Regions from separate parts of the Pseudomonas sp. RT6P73 genome, predicted to be linked through region 1. Evidence: riboswitches for the same ligand, from Rfam matches in the RefSeq annotation. Region 1 holds a riboswitch; the other holds the start of a gene.
What was found. A riboswitch is a leader RNA that binds a small molecule or an ion and turns the genes downstream of it on or off. The one in region 1 is predicted to bind cobalamin.

Region 1 (7,382 bases):
ACGCGCGTTGCAACTGCGTGCTTCCCGTCGCGGCCTGCACTTGACCGATGAAGTCGGGCATTTCATTTTGACTCGCGGCACCCGCAGCATGAGCGCGCTTTTCGAGCTGCTTGAACGCCTCGATCAGGCCTCCCTTCAAGCTCAGCGCAAGCTGACGATTCCTTTCCTGAAAGAAACATTAGGCTGGTAAAGCTCAAGCCTGGCAGGGGTTTTGGCATATTTCAGGCGTCAGAAAATCCGCTTTCCTACAAGTTGTAGGCTGCGCAGGCGTCTAAAAGGGGCTTAAGCGCTTAGATGTAAACGCGGAACCGGGAAGTCACATAAAGTTCGATTGAATTTGCAAATGAGGATGATAGCGGGCATAGTCGCGGCTTCTTTTATAACTATCAGCCACGGTCGTGCCCATGCTAAAGCGCTTCGCACCCCTCGTGCCTCTCGCACTCGTCACCTTGTTGTTCGGTTGCGCTGCCCACTCCCCAGTGACCCAGCAAGAGCAACAACAGCAGGTCAAGAATTCAGTTACCGCCCAGTCTACTTCCGTTCTTTTCCAGGAAGATCTTTACCAGGACAGCGTGGCCACCGATAAAGAACTGGCAAACTTCGCCGATGGCAAGTCGTACCAGCTTCCGGTTCTGGCAGACAGCATCCTCGAACGTGGCATGTCCCTGATCGGTACCCGTTACCGTTTCGGTGGCACCTCCGAGGCTGGCTTCGACTGCAGCGGTTTCATCGGTTATCTGTTTCGTGAAGAAGCCGGCATGAACCTGCCGCGCTCTACTCGCGAGATGATCAACGTGAACGCTCCGCTGGTGGCTCGCAGCGCGCTGAAGCCGGGTGACCTGCTGTTCTTCGCCACCAATGGTCGTCGCGGTCGTGTCAGTCACGCCGGGATCTACCTGGGCGACAACCAGTTCATCCACTCCAGCAGCCGCAAAAGCGGTGGTGTTCGGGTCGATAGCCTGGGCGACAGCTACTGGAGCAAGACCTTCATCGAAGCCAAGCGCGCACTCGCGATGGCCCCGACCGTGGTCACCGCCCGCAAGTAAATCTTCAGCCTGTCGCCACGTCAGTGGCGACAAAACGCCTCCGCGCAACGTAGTAGGCGGACAGTTTGTAAGGCGAACTTAAAGTCTTACTTGAAGTTTGGCCGATAGCCGCTAGAATCCAGATCTATTATTGATGGCAAACCGCCTGCGTCCTGCGCAGGCGGTTTTCTTTTCTGTCTTCCCGGCAGAAAAAGCCGCAGCCAGATCAGGATGTTCTGCAAATGACGATGTCGGCCCGCCTCACCATCATGCTCTTCGCAGCCCTGCTTAGCGCTTGCGCCAGTCGCACACCGCCCCCCGCGCCGGTGGTTCGCGCCCCCATTGTTTTCGGTAACCCGCAACCCTTTTCCCCCGAGGCAGAAGACGTGCTGTTCCGCGCGCTCGGCCTGGTTGGTACGCCGTATCGTTGGGGCGGTAACACGCCGGATTCGGGCTTTGATTGCAGCGGCCTGATCGGTTACGTCTACCGTGATGTCACCGGTATTTCCCTGCCGCGTACCACCCGCGAAATGATCAGCATGCAAGCGGCCAGCGTCGGCAAGGAAGGCCTGCAGACCGGTGACTTGATCTTCTTCGCCACCAATGGCGGCTCCCAGGTCAGCCATGCCGGGATCTACGTCGGCGAAGGCCGCTTCGTCCACGCGCCAGCCACTGGCGGCACGGTGAAGCTCGACAGCTTGTCCAAGGCTTACTGGCAGAAGGCTTATCTGAGCGCCAAGCGTGTTCTGCAGCCAGAGCACTTGGCGCGTAATCCCTAGTTCGCAGAGGTCGTCATGACCGCCCGCACACTTAATCTCGACGATTCCCTGTATCAATACCTGCTCGACGTTTCCCTGAGGGAAACGCCGCTGCTCAAGCGCTTGCGCGACGAAACCCAGGCGCTGCCCATGGCTCGCTGGCAGGTGGCGCCGGAGCAGGGGCAGTTCCTCGCGTTATTGGTCAAACTCACTGGCGCAAAACGCTTGCTGGAAGTCGGCACGTTCACCGGTTACAGCGCCTTGTGCATGGCTGCTGCGTTGCCGGAGGACGGTTCGCTGATCTGCTGTGATATCCCCGGTGACTACAACGCTATCGCACACCGTTACTGGCAGGAGGCGGGCCTCGCCAATCGCATCGATCTGCGTCTGGCGCCTGCGCTGGAAACCCTGGCTCAGCTGGATCAGCCGGGGCAATTCGACCTGATCTTCATTGATGCCGACAAGTCCAACTACCCGGGCTATCTGGAGCATGCACTGCGTCTGCTGCGCGTCGGCGGACTGGCGGTGTTCGATAACACGCTGTGGAGCGGGCGGGTGCTTGAGCGCAATCCCGAAAGCGCAGACACCCGAGCCATCCAGGCGCTCAATCGCGCCTTGAAGGATGACTCGCGGGTGGATTTGTCGTTGTTGCCGCTAGGAGATGGTTTAACTCTGTGCCGCAAACGCTAAACGCCCCCCTTGTAGGAGCGAGGCTTGCCCGCGAAGGCGTCGGCACATCCAACATTGATGTTGCCTGACCTAGAGCCTTCGCGGGCAAGCCTCGCTCCTACAAGGGGGGCTGTTGCAGTTACTTCGCGGTCGACACCCGCCACACCTTGTTCCCCACATCATCGGCCACCAGCAAACCTCCCTGCTGATCAATCACCACGCCCACAGGCCGGCCCATGGCTTTCTCATCCGCATTGAGGAAACCTGTGAGCACATCAACCGGTTGCCCGGTCGGCTTGCCTGCGCTGAACGGGACGAAAATCACTTTATAACCACTGTGCGGCTTTCGGTTCCACGAGCCGTGCTGGCCGATGAAGGCACCTTCCTTGAATTGCGCTGGCAGTGTGTTGCCCTCGGCAAACGACAGGCCCAGCGACGCGGTATGCGGGCCAACTGCGTAGTCCGGCGCAATGGCCTTGGCCACCAGGTCCGGATTTTGCGGCTCGACGCGAATATCGACGTGCTGGCCGTAATAGCTGAAGGGCCAGCCGTAAAATCCGCCGTCCTTCACTGAGGTGATGTAGTCCGGCACCAGATCGCTGCCGATTTCGTCCCGCTCATTGACCGCCGTCCACAGGGCGCCGGTCTGAGGTTCCCAGGCCAGACCGTTTGGATTGCGAATCCCCGAGGCGAAGATCCGGTGATTGCCGGTGGCGCGATCCACTTCCCAGATCGCCGCGCGACCTTCTTCCTGATCCAGGCCGTTTTCGCCGACGTTGCTGTTGGAGCCTACCGTGACGTAAAGCTTGCTCCCGTCCTTGCTGGCAATGACGTTTTTGGTCCAGTGGTGATTCAGCGTGCCACCCGGCAAATCGACCACCTTGCTCGGCGGCGACTTGATCGCCGTGTCGCCATTTTCATAGTGAAAGCGCAGCAAGCGATCAGTGTCGGCTACGTACAGGTCATTGCCGACCAGCGTCATGCCGAAGGGCGAATTGAGGTTTTCCAGGAACACCGTGCGGGTTTCGGCGATGCCGTCGTGGTCCTTGTCCCGCAGCAGCGTGATGCGATTCGGGCTGGGGACGCCGGCGCCGGCACGCCCCATGACTTTCTTCATGACCCAGCCTTTAACGCCTTTGCCGTCATCGGGTTTCGGTGGCGCGTTGGTTTCGGCCACCAATACATCGCCGTTGGGCAGCACATACAGCCAGCGCGGGTGATCGAGCCCTTCGGCAAATGCCGCCACTTGAGTGCCCGCCGCAGGGGTGGGTTTCGCGCCCTCCGGCCAGCCGATCGCCGGGGCGATATTCACCGTCGGGATCAGGGTTTTGTTGGGTTCTGGCAGCTTGGGTGACGGGCCGGTGCCGTCGGAGACTTGCAAGCTGGAGGTTTCACCACAGGCGGCGAGCCCTCCGGCGAGCGCGATGAGGAGAACGAGCTGGGGCTTGCGCATGCGGATCTTCCCTATGAATGCATTGACTTAATCATAGAGAAGATTTGACGCGCGATGGTTCAACCGGTCAGCCGCGGGCTTCCTTGAACAGCACGGCGATGCCGGGGTGGTAGTTGCCGGCTTCGTTGCGCAACTTGCGATAGGCGTACGGGAAATACCAGGCCACGGCGCAGCTGTGTTCCTTTTGCAGGTCGTCGACCATGTCCTGAAGTTCTTCCGGCGTCGCGCTCTGTTGGGCCTTTTGTGGCGCAACGAACAGGCAGCCGAGTTTCAGGTCGCTGGCGTAGCTGATGCGTTTGGCAGCGCTGGTGATGTCTTGCAGCGCCTGAGTCAGGTTCAGGCTATTGACCCGCGGCCAGCGTTGAGTGGTCTGAAGGTAGGCGCGTTCTTCGGCGGAGGCGATAAACAGATCGGCGCGGCCGTTGCGTTCGCCTTCTTCGTTTTGCTTGCGCGTGGTGGTTTGTTGCAGCGTGACCATTTCCGCCATCCAGGCCGCGGCGGAGAGTAAGCCGATGTTGGCTTTTTCGTCGTACCAGTAAGGCGTGTCGTTATCGCCGCGCACCGCATTGTAGCGGTCGATACAGTCAAACCAGCGTTCCAGCACCGGTCGCAGGAATTCCAGCTTCGGATTGCTGATGATCATGCCTTGCATGTTGCTCACCCTTTGTAATTGTGATGTTGGGTTGTGGCGCTTTGATATCACTGCTGACAGTGTGGTGCAAGTTGGGGGTCAGTAAATTGACCGGCGGCAGTATATCGCTCGCCCGCGCTTTGTCTTCAATTGACGCTCCACCCCCAACCCTCTAACCTTCGCGGCTTGTTTCAGGTGCTCTGTGGCGAAGGTCGACAGAGTGAAACAGGGAAGCCGGTGAGTGACTATCTTCACGCGACGAAACGTCACGATCCCGGCGCTGCCCCCGCAACGGTAAATGAGTAAAGATTGCGCCTTGAGCCACTGTGTCTACGTCGACATGGGAAGGCGCGCAGTCCGGCGCAAGCCGCTCATGAGCCCGGAGACCGGCCTGATTCATCCAACGGCATCACGGTGGGCGATGCCAGGCTTCTTGCCGTCTATTCTTGTGCCTGCCCGCCGTTATCCAGCCTCAACGGAGAGCTCCCCCATGACTGATTCCCCTGATCGTGACGAACGCCATCTGGCGCGCATGCAGCGCAAAAAAGCCGTGATCGACGAACGCATCGCCAACTCGCCGAATGAGTGCGGCCTGCTGCTGGTACTGACCGGCAACGGCAAAGGCAAGAGCAGCTCGGCCTTCGGCATGCTTGCCCGGTCCATGGGCCACGGCATGCAGTGCGGCGTGGTGCAGTTCATCAAGGGGCGCAACAGCACGGGTGAAGAGTTGTTCTTCCGCCGCTTCCCTGAGCAAGTACGCTTTCATGTGATGGGCGAGGGCTTCACCTGGGAAACCCAGGACCGCCAGCGTGACATCGCCGCCGCCGAAGCTGCTTGGGAAGTGTCCCGCGAACTGCTGCGCGATCCGTCGATCGGTCTGGTGGTGCTCGATGAACTGAACATCGCCCTCAAGCACGGTTACCTCGACCTCGATCAAGTGCTCACTGACTTGCAGGCGCGTCCGCCGATGCAACACGTGGTGGTCACCGGTCGCGGCGCCAAGCCGGAGATGATCGAGCTGGCCGATACGGTCACCGAAATGGGCGTGATCAAGCACGCGTTCCAGGCCGGGATCAAAGCGCAAAAAGGCGTCGAGTTGTGAGTCAACCACGTCATTGCCCGGCGGTATTGATCGCCGCGCCGGCCTCCGGTCAGGGCAAGACCACCGTCACCGCCGCGCTTGCCCGTTTGCATCGCAATCAGGGGCGCAAGGTTCGCGTATTCAAGTGCGGCCCGGACTTTCTCGACCCGATGATTCTCGAGCGCGCCAGCGGTGCGCCGGTGTATCAACTGGACATGTGGATGGTCGGCGAGCAGGAAAGTCGTCGTCTGTTGTGGGAAGCCGCCGGTGAAGCCGACCTGATTCTCATCGAAGGCGTCATGGGGCTGTTCGACGGCACGCCGTCCAGCGCTGACCTGGCGCGGCACTTCGGTGTGCCGGTGCTCGGTGTGATCGACGGTACGGCGATGGCGCAGACTTTTGGTGCGCTGGCGTTGGGGTTGGCGAAGTATCAGCCGGACTTGCCGTTTGCCGGTGTGTTGGCCAACCGTGTGGGCACGTTGCGGCACGCGCAGTTGCTCGAAGGCAGCCTGACCGAAGGCTTGCGCTGGTACGGCGCGTTGTCGCGCGAGACCGGGATTGAACTGCCGAGTCGCCATCTCGGTCTGGTCCAGGCCAGCGAGTTGAACGATCTCGATCTGCGCCTCGATGCAGCGGCCGAATCGCTGGCCAGCAGTTGCGATGTGGCGCTGCCGCCGCCCGTGGAATTCGCGGCGCCTGAAATGATCGTCGCAGAGCCTTTGCTGGCCGGCGTGCGAATCGCAGTGGCCCGTGATGAGGCGTTCGCTTTCACCTACGGTGCGAGCCTGGATTTGCTGCGGGCCATGGGCGCCGAACTGCTGTTTTTCTCGCCAATCCGCGATGCTGATTTGCCAGAGGCGGACAGCCTTTATCTCCCGGGCGGTTATCCGGAGCTGCACCACGTGGCGCTGTCACAGAACACCTCGATGCTCATTGCGATCCGCGCCCATCATGCCGACGGCAAACCGTTGTTGGCCGAGTGTGGCGGGATGTTGTACCTGCTTGATTCGTTGACCGACGTCGAAGGCATTCGCGCTGAATTGGTCGGTTTGCTGGCGGGTGATGCGGTGATGCAAAAGCGTCTGGCGGCGCTGGCATTGCAAGCGGTTGAGTTACCGGAAGGTTCGTTGCGCGGGCACACCTATCACCATTCGCTGACCAGCACCGAGCTTGAGCCGATTGCTCGTGGGCTCAGTCCGAATGGCGGGCGCGGGGCAGAGGCGGTTTATCGTGAGGGGCGGATGACGGCTTCTTATGTGCACTTTTATTTTCCGTCCAATCCCACTGCTGTAGCCGCATTGTTTGCGCCTGACCGGGAGGCCGCCATCGCGAGCAGGCTCACTCCTACAGGGGACCGCGTTTCGTCAGGCAGAGCTCCATCTAATGTGGGAGCGAGCCTGCTCGCGAAGAGGCCATGACTGACAACGCATTCAGCCAGGCCGAACGCGACGCAGTTTATCGAGCCATCGGCGAACGCCGCGACATGCGCCACTTCAGCGGCGGCACCGTCGAGCCCGAGTTACTGCGACGCCTGCTCGAAGCCGCCCATCAGGCCCCCAGCGTCGGCCTGATGCAACCCTGGCGATTCATTCGCATCAGCGACCGCACACTGCGCGACAAGATCCAGCAACTGGTGGAAGAAGAACGCATCCGCACCGCCGAAGCCCTCGGCGAGCGCACCGACGAATTCATGAAGCTCAAGGTCGAAGGCATCAACGACTGCGCCGAGGTGTTGGTCGCCGCGCTGATGGATGATCGCGAGCGC
Region 2 (7,382 bases), 920 kb from region 1:
CAGACGCGGCTGTACTTCGACCTGATCCGCAACGGCGCCGAACAGAATTTCCTGCGCCTGATGCCGGCCGATTCGCGGGACGATTACCTCAATGATTGGTACCAGAGCGGCGGCCAATTCAAGATGTGGCTGGATTACGAAGCCATCGACAACGACACGCCCACGGCGCTGAAACTGGATGAGAAGGACCCCAAGCGCGACTTCGCAATGCAGTTGCTGTCCCGTTACGGCGAGCTCAATGCCAGGCCCGATCCGATCAACCGTTGCGACGGCGCTTACTGCTCGCGGCCGAACATCGACCCGGCGTTGCAGAGCGCCGAGCAGGCCTTGAGTCGCCTGACTTCACGCCCGGCGGCCGGTTTGCGGGTCATCGATCAGTTGCCGGAAGCGACCATGCTGCGGGTTGAAACGGCAAGTGGTACACGCGAGGTCTACAGCCTGTTGCGCAACCGGGCCCACAGCAACGTGGCGTTCCTGCTGGGCGAGTCGCTGCGGTATCAGCCAGGCCTCGACACCTTGACGATTTTCCCGGGTGTGCTCAGCAGTTACCCGAACTTCATCTTCAACGTTCCCGCCGACCAGGTGCCGGCGTTCGTCGATGCGATGGAAAACGCTAAAGATGCGCACCGCTTCGAGAAAATCGTCGAGCGCTGGGGCATTCGCCGCAGTCATCCGCAGTTCTGGTTTTACTTCCATGACCTGAGTCGCTACCTCCACGAAACCGAGCCGGTGGAAGAGGGCGTGCTGGACATGAACCGGTACGAGAATCTTTGATCGACTTTTGAGGGTAGGCAGTTGTCGGATCTCATAGGCGCCGCCAAACCCTTGTGGGAGCGAGCCTGCTCGCGATAGCGGAATGTCAGTCGAAATTGATTTGCCAGATACACCGCTATCGCGAGCAGGCTCACTCCCACAGGGGAACTGTGGTGGTTTTGGGTCTTGCGGTGGAGGGGCACCCATGTTGATTTCAGTACAGGCACTGCGCGCCATCGCAGCCTGGGCGGTGGTCTGCCACCATTTCATGCAGATTTTCTTCGACTTCCAGGCCCGTGGGCCGGTGGGCCAGGCGTTTATCGACAAAGGCGCCGTGGGCGTCGATATCTTCTTCGTCATCAGCGGCCTGGTGATCTTCCTGTCCACCGAGGGCAAAGCGCTGCCGCCGGTGCGGTTTCTGCTGTACCGACTGTTTCGGATCGTCCCGGCGTACTGGCTGTACACGGTGCTGATGGCGCTGGTGGTCGTGTTCGCACAGCCTGTTTTGCCGGATCAGTCGGTCGACTGGTCGCATTTCCTGCTGTCGCTGTTGTTCATTCCTACAGAGAATCCCGGCGGCTACGGGATTTATCCGACCCTCAACGTCGGCTGGACCCTCAACTACGAGATGCTGTTCTACCTGCTGTTTGGCTGGGCACTGCTGTTCCGCTTGCACTTCAGGTTATTGATCGTCGCGGCGTTGCTGTTCGCGGTGTGCCAGGCCTGGACCGGTTATGGCTGGGTCAGCGAGTTTTACCGTTCGGACATCGTTTACGAGTTCCTGCTGGGGATCGCCATCGGCATGCTTTACCGCCGAGGCTGGATCAAACCGGGGTTGTGGCTACCGCTGCTGGGGATTGGCGGCGCGTTGCTGGCCATTTATCACTGGTCGCCGGCGCCACGTTTCCTGGCCTGGGGCTTGCCGAGTGCGGTGCTGGTGATGGCGTGCATTTCGCTGGAGCGCTATGTCGAGAACAATCGGGTGTTCAAACTGCTCGGCAATTGTTCCTACTCGGTGTACCTGATGCATGTGCTGGTGCTGTCTGCCGGTGGATTTGTCGCACAGCGTTATGGCGTGAATCCCTACGTGATGTTCGCCGTTTGCGCGGCGACTATCGGTCTAGCGTCCTGGGCAAGTTACGAATTTGTAGAAAAACGCAGCTATCAGTGGCTTAAAGCCCGGATTGACGGTGAAACGGCGGCTTAACCGGCGACGGCTCTTTCCCGACAAAAATACTAGGACTTTGTACGGCGCGATGATTGGCGTAAACTGCGCCCAAGCCTGCGAGGAGTTTCCATGACCGCTATTACCATCACCGACGCCGCCCACGATTATCTGGCTGATCTGCTCTCCAAGCAGAACACCCCGGGTATCGGCATCCGCGTCTTTATTACCCAGCCTGGCACCCAGTACGCCGAAACCTGCATTGCTTACTGCAAGCCGGGCGAAGAGAAACCTGAAGACACCGCGCTGGGGCTTAAAAGCTTCACCGCTTACATCGATTCGTTCAGCGAAGCTTTCCTGGACGACGCGGTAGTCGACTACGCCACCGACCGCATGGGCGGCCAGCTGACGATCAAGGCGCCAAACGCCAAAGTCCCGATGGTCAACGCCGACAGCCCGGTCAACGAGCGCATTAATTACTACCTGCAAACCGAGATCAACCCGGGGCTGGCCAGCCACGGCGGTCAGGTCAGCCTGATCGATGTGGTCGAGGACGGCATCGCCGTACTGAAGTTCGGCGGCGGTTGCCAGGGCTGCGGCCAGGCCGACGTCACCCTTCGCGAAGGCATCGAGCGCACCTTGCTCGAGCGCATTCCCGAGCTCAAGGGTGTACGCGATGTGACTGACCACACGCAGAAAGAAAATGCCTACTACTGAGTAAGGTGTTCGCTGCAAACATAGAAAACGGCGCCCCGTGAGCGCCGTTTTTTTATGGGTGATCGATTATCTGTGGCGAGGGGGCTTTGTGGCGAGGGGATTTATCCCCGTTCGGCGGCGAAGCCGTCGCTAAACCTGCTTGCTATGAATGCCTGAAAGAATGCAGGGGGCCGCGTCGCAGCCCAACGGGGATAAATCCCCTCGCCACAGGAAGCCCCCTTATCACAGGGTTGGGCGTGACTCAGGGCCTGTAGAGATGCGCATGCCCCGCGCGATACAGCGATGACTCGCTGAACTGATCACTCCCCAACACCCGACCCACCAGAATCAACGCCGTGCGCCGAAACCCCTTGGCCGCAACCTTTTCGGCAATGTCCGCAATCGTCCCCATCACCCAATCCTGATCCGGCCAGGTCGCCCGGTGGATCACCGCAATCGGGCAGTCCGCGCCGTAATGCGGCAGCAATTCGGCAAGGATTTTCTCCAGATGCTGCACGCCCAAATGAATCGCCATAGTCGCCCCATGCTGCGCCAGACTGCCCAGCTCTTCACCGGCCGGCATCACGGTTTTGTCGGCATAACGGGTCAGAATCACGCTCTGGGAAATGTCGGGCAACGTCAGTTCAGCCCCCAACAACGCCGCACACGCGGCAGTCGCTGTTACCCCGGGAATGATTTCAAACGCAATCCCGAGTTCTCGCAGATAACGAATCTGCTCACCAATCGCCCCGTACAAACTAGGATCACCGGAATGCACCCGCGCCACGTCCTGGCCGTTGGCATGGGCGGTTGTGATCAGTTCGATGATCTGCTCCAGGTGCAATTCGGCGCTGTTGACCACCTGTTCGGCGCAATGGCCTTCCAGTACGGCGGCGGGCACTAAAGAGCCGGCATAGATGATTACCGGGCAACTGCGAATCAGCCGTTGGCCTTTGACGGTGATCAGTTCCGGGTCGCCGGGACCTGCGCCAATGAAGTAGACGGTCATCGTCCATTCCTTTGAAAAAAGAGTCTGTCAGAAAAAGGGCTTGGGCAAGGCTTCAGATGAAGATTGCTCATGATCGAAGGCAGGGAATATCCGGGATCTTACGCAACGCAGGCCAATGCCAGAGTGGCCTGGGCATATTTTTGTCGCGAGATCAGTAGTTTTGCCGGTGCCTGGGCCAACTGTTCGACCAGGGCCAGGGCAGCACTTTCCGCCACGCCGTAGCAGCCGGTGCGTTCGAACGCGATGTCTGAATGATGGCTGAGTTGCGGTTTGTAACCTTGCAGTTGCTCGCTGCTGAAATACATCAGCGGCAATGCGAGTTGCGCGGCCAACTCGATCAGGCCAGGTTCATCACGCTTCAGGTCGATGCTGGCCAGGGCGTTGATCTGGTGAAGTTCGATTTTATGCGCCTGTAATGCCTGATCGAGCAACGCCCGCAGCGTACTGGCGGGGCAGCCGCGCTGGCAGCCCAGGCCGACGACTAAAGTCGGCGCTGTGCCGGTATCAATCATGCGTGGTATTGGCCATCGCTTTTGCGGCGGAACAACCAGGCGCTGATCAGGCCCAGGGCCAGCCAGAACGCGACGTTGGTCAGCTGCGAAGCGATTTTGAACTGTGTTTCCAGGGCTTCCGGAGCCAGCATCGAGTGCACTTCCGGTTGCGGTGCGCCGATCACATGCGGAACGGCGAGAATCGCCACGCCGAGGATCTTCATCAGCCAGTGACGGCTGAACACGATCAGCGCGATGCCGACAGCCGTGGAGGCGGCCGTGCCGATCCACCAGAGTTGCCGTTGCGCCAGATCTGCCGCCGCAGTGCCCGGCAGTTCAGGCGGCAAGCCGAGGGTTGGCGCCAACACGAAGGTCGCGTAACCGGCCAGGCCCCAAAGCAAGCCCTGCGAGGTTTTGGTCGGTGCACGCAGGGTGTAGAGACCGGCGAGCATCAGGGCAAAACCAACGGCAACGACGAGGTTGCCGCCCGTGGTCGACAGCACGCGCTGCCAGCCGTCTTCCGGTTCCCAGGCTTCGGCGTCGTGAGTGTGAGCGGCGACACCGGCGGCGTGTTCGTGAACTTCAACCGCGGCCGGCTCGGATTTTTCGTAGGTTTCGGCCTGCAAAATCAGCGGAGACACCCAGAAGCTTTGCAGCAGGGTCAGCAACAGGGCAGCCAGCAGCCCGGTGAAACCTGCGGTTTGCGCAATACGCTTGATCATGTCGGCAGGTCTCAATGGCACGGGAAGGCGGAGCTGTGACGGGTATCGTGCGCAGCGTTGTGGACCGCTTCGATGTGCGAGAAGCCGGCAAAATACACAAGGCACGCGCCAAGGATCGATGCGCAAACGGCAGCGGTCAGGCGTTGAGTCAGGGTCGTGGTGGTGCTGGCCGTTGTGTGGCGAGTGCTGCTGATGATCGACATGGCGCTTCCCTCTGGTCTGTCAGCGGGTGAATAGAGCGCATGGAAGACCCCTGCGAGTCGGACACGCAAAGGTTCAAACAGCGCCCGCCCACCGCGGGTTTGTCATTCAGTGATCGTAGTGGTCACTTTGTGTTGCGGGCCGGTCTCCGGGCTCACGAGGGGCCAAGGCTTGCGCCTGAACCTGCAAGCATCACCTTCCCATGCCGAACTGCTGGCACAGTGGATTTGACGCTTCGCTCGCTTACCGTTGCGGGGGCAGCACCGGACTGACATGGCCTTGAGTAAAGCACATGATTCACCGGTTTCCCGTTTCACCCTGTGAAGGGCACCCGTAACAAGGCGTGTAGGAGAGCATGGGCGGGGGTTTGGCGTCAATTGGCAGGGGTTCTCATCTTGGAATTGAGTCGAGAACCTGTGGCGAGGGGATTTATCTGTGGCGAGGGGGCTTGCCCCCGTTGGGTTGCGAAGCGACCCCCTGCATTCTTTCAGGCATAGCCCGCAAGCAGGTTTTGCGACGGCTTCGCCGCCGAACGGGGGCAAGCCCCCTCGCCACAGGGAATCACGAGTGCCTCACGGACATTGACCCGCCCCGACGCGATGCGTAGCCTTGCGCTTTCGAGGTTCTTCGGCATTTGCCGAAGCTAAGAAGGGAACGCGGTCGATGCCGCGGCTGCCCCCGCAACTGTGAACGGTGATGTTCGCTGCCACGCCACTGCAAGCCCTGTCCAACGGGTTCGCGGGAAGGCGCAGCGAATGCCAGGCCAACTGCCCGGCACACCGTCAGCCAGGAGACCTGCCTCGACACAGATTCTCACTACAACCGGGCGGGGTGATCCGGTGGCGAACTCTTCCGCGCGCGTCCGTCGCTGCGATTGTCGTCCCGTATGCCCGCCACCTAGCCAAAGGGCATCCGATGAAAACACTGGCCAAACTCCCCGTCACCATCGTTACCGGCTTCCTCGGCTCGGGCAAAACCACCCTGCTGCGGCACATGCTCGACAACGCTCAGGGCCGCCGCATCGCGGTGATCGTCAACGAGTTTGGCGAGCTGGGCATCGACGGCGAAATCCTCAAACAGTGCTCCATCGGTTGCACTGAAGAAGAAGCCAACGGCCGCGTCTATGAACTGGCCAACGGCTGCCTGTGCTGCACCGTCCAGGAAGAATTCTTCCCGGTGATGCGCGAACTTGTCGCCCGTCGCGGCGACCTCGACCACATCCTCATCGAAACCTCCGGCCTGGCGCTGCCAAAACCACTGGTTCAAGCCTTCCAGTGGCCGGAAATCCGCAGCGCCTGCACCGTTGACGCGGTCATCACCGTGGTCGACAGCCCAGCGGTCGCCGCTGGCACCTTCGCCGCGTTCCCGGACCAGGTCGATGCCCAGCGCAAACTCGACCCGAACCTGGACCACGAATCGCCGTTGCACGAGCTGTTCGCCGACCAACTGGCCAGCGCCGACCTAGTGATCCTCAACAAGGCCGATCTGATCAGCCCTGAAGACCTGGCCCGCGTACGCCTGGAAGTCGCTGAAGAGCTGCCGCCGGCAGTAAAAGTCATCGAAGCCAGCAGCGGTCGTGTGCCACTGGACGTGCTGATCGGCCTCGGTGCCGGTTCCGAAGAACACATCGACAGCCGTCACAGCCATCACGATCACCACCACGAAGGTGAGGACGATCACGATCACGACGCTTTCGATTCGATCTCCATCGAGCTGCCGCAAGCTGACGAAAGCCTGCTGCTGGACGCGCTGACCCAATTGGTGGTTCAGCACGGCATCCTGCGGGTCAAAGGTTTCGCGGCGATCCCGAACAAACCGATGCGCCTGCTGATCCAGGGCGTGGGCACGCGTTTCGACAAGCATTTCGACCGTCAGTGGGGCGCCGACGAAGCGCGCGCCACGCGCCTGGTATTGATCGGCCAGGAACTGGACGGAATTCTAATCGAAGCGCAATTGCGCGCCGCGCTCAGCGCTTAAGCCATGCACCTGCTCAGGACCCAGCCCGGCGGTTTCGTGTCGGATGACAACATTGCCGACCTTGGACAAACCCCCGCCGAGCTGGTGATCCTGTGCAGCGGCGACTCAAGCCTGGCGCTGCTCGCCGAAGCGGCGCAGCAGTTGCCGGATGATTACCCCAGCGTGCGGCTGGCCAACCCGATGCAGGTGCAGAATCATGCGTCGGTCGACCTGTATGTCGACGAAGTGCTGCGCCACGCCAAGGTAATTCTGATTTCGCTGCACGGCGGCATTGCCTATTGGCGTTACGGTGTCGAGCGTCTGGTGGAACTGTCCCAACGCGGCGTGCAGCTGATTCTGGTGCCCGGCGATGATCGCCCGGACCCGGA

Region 2: linked by a shared signal. The riboswitch ahead of cobW (cobalamin biosynthesis protein CobW) and the one ahead of cobO (cob(I)yrinic acid a,c-diamide adenosyltransferase) in region 1 are both predicted to bind cobalamin.

The regions. Positions count from the first base shown of each region.
Region 1 is NZ_JBUBUV010000002.1:1,381,897-1,389,278, forward strand. Features, by position in the region: gene hda (DnaA regulatory inactivator Hda) at 1-190, shown strand, start outside; gene ACYZT6_RS06820 (C40 family peptidase) at 405-1,046, shown strand; gene ACYZT6_RS06825 (C40 family peptidase) at 1,268-1,804, shown strand; gene ACYZT6_RS06830 (class I SAM-dependent methyltransferase) at 1,820-2,473, shown strand; gene ACYZT6_RS06835 (PQQ-dependent sugar dehydrogenase) at 2,592-3,905, opposite strand; gene ACYZT6_RS06840 (hypothetical protein) at 3,973-4,557, opposite strand; cobalamin riboswitch at 4,713-4,945, shown strand; gene cobO (cob(I)yrinic acid a,c-diamide adenosyltransferase) at 5,027-5,638, shown strand; gene ACYZT6_RS06850 (cobyrinate a,c-diamide synthase) at 5,635-7,035, shown strand; gene bluB (5,6-dimethylbenzimidazole synthase) at 7,032-7,382, shown strand, end outside.
Region 2 is NZ_JBUBUV010000002.1:2,303,677-2,311,058, forward strand. Features, by position in the region: gene ACYZT6_RS11285 (fatty acid cis/trans isomerase) at 1-774, shown strand, start outside; gene ACYZT6_RS11290 (acyltransferase family protein) at 959-1,960, shown strand; gene nfuA (Fe-S biogenesis protein NfuA) at 2,051-2,635, shown strand; gene cobM (precorrin-4 C(11)-methyltransferase) at 2,877-3,623, opposite strand; gene ACYZT6_RS11305 (cobalamin biosynthesis protein) at 3,722-4,135, opposite strand; gene ACYZT6_RS11310 (CbtA family protein) at 4,132-4,836, opposite strand; gene ACYZT6_RS11315 (CbtB domain-containing protein) at 4,848-5,039, opposite strand; cobalamin riboswitch at 5,160-5,387, opposite strand; cobalamin riboswitch at 5,641-5,854, shown strand; gene cobW (cobalamin biosynthesis protein CobW) at 5,953-7,014, shown strand; gene cobN (cobaltochelatase subunit CobN) at 7,018-7,382, shown strand, end outside.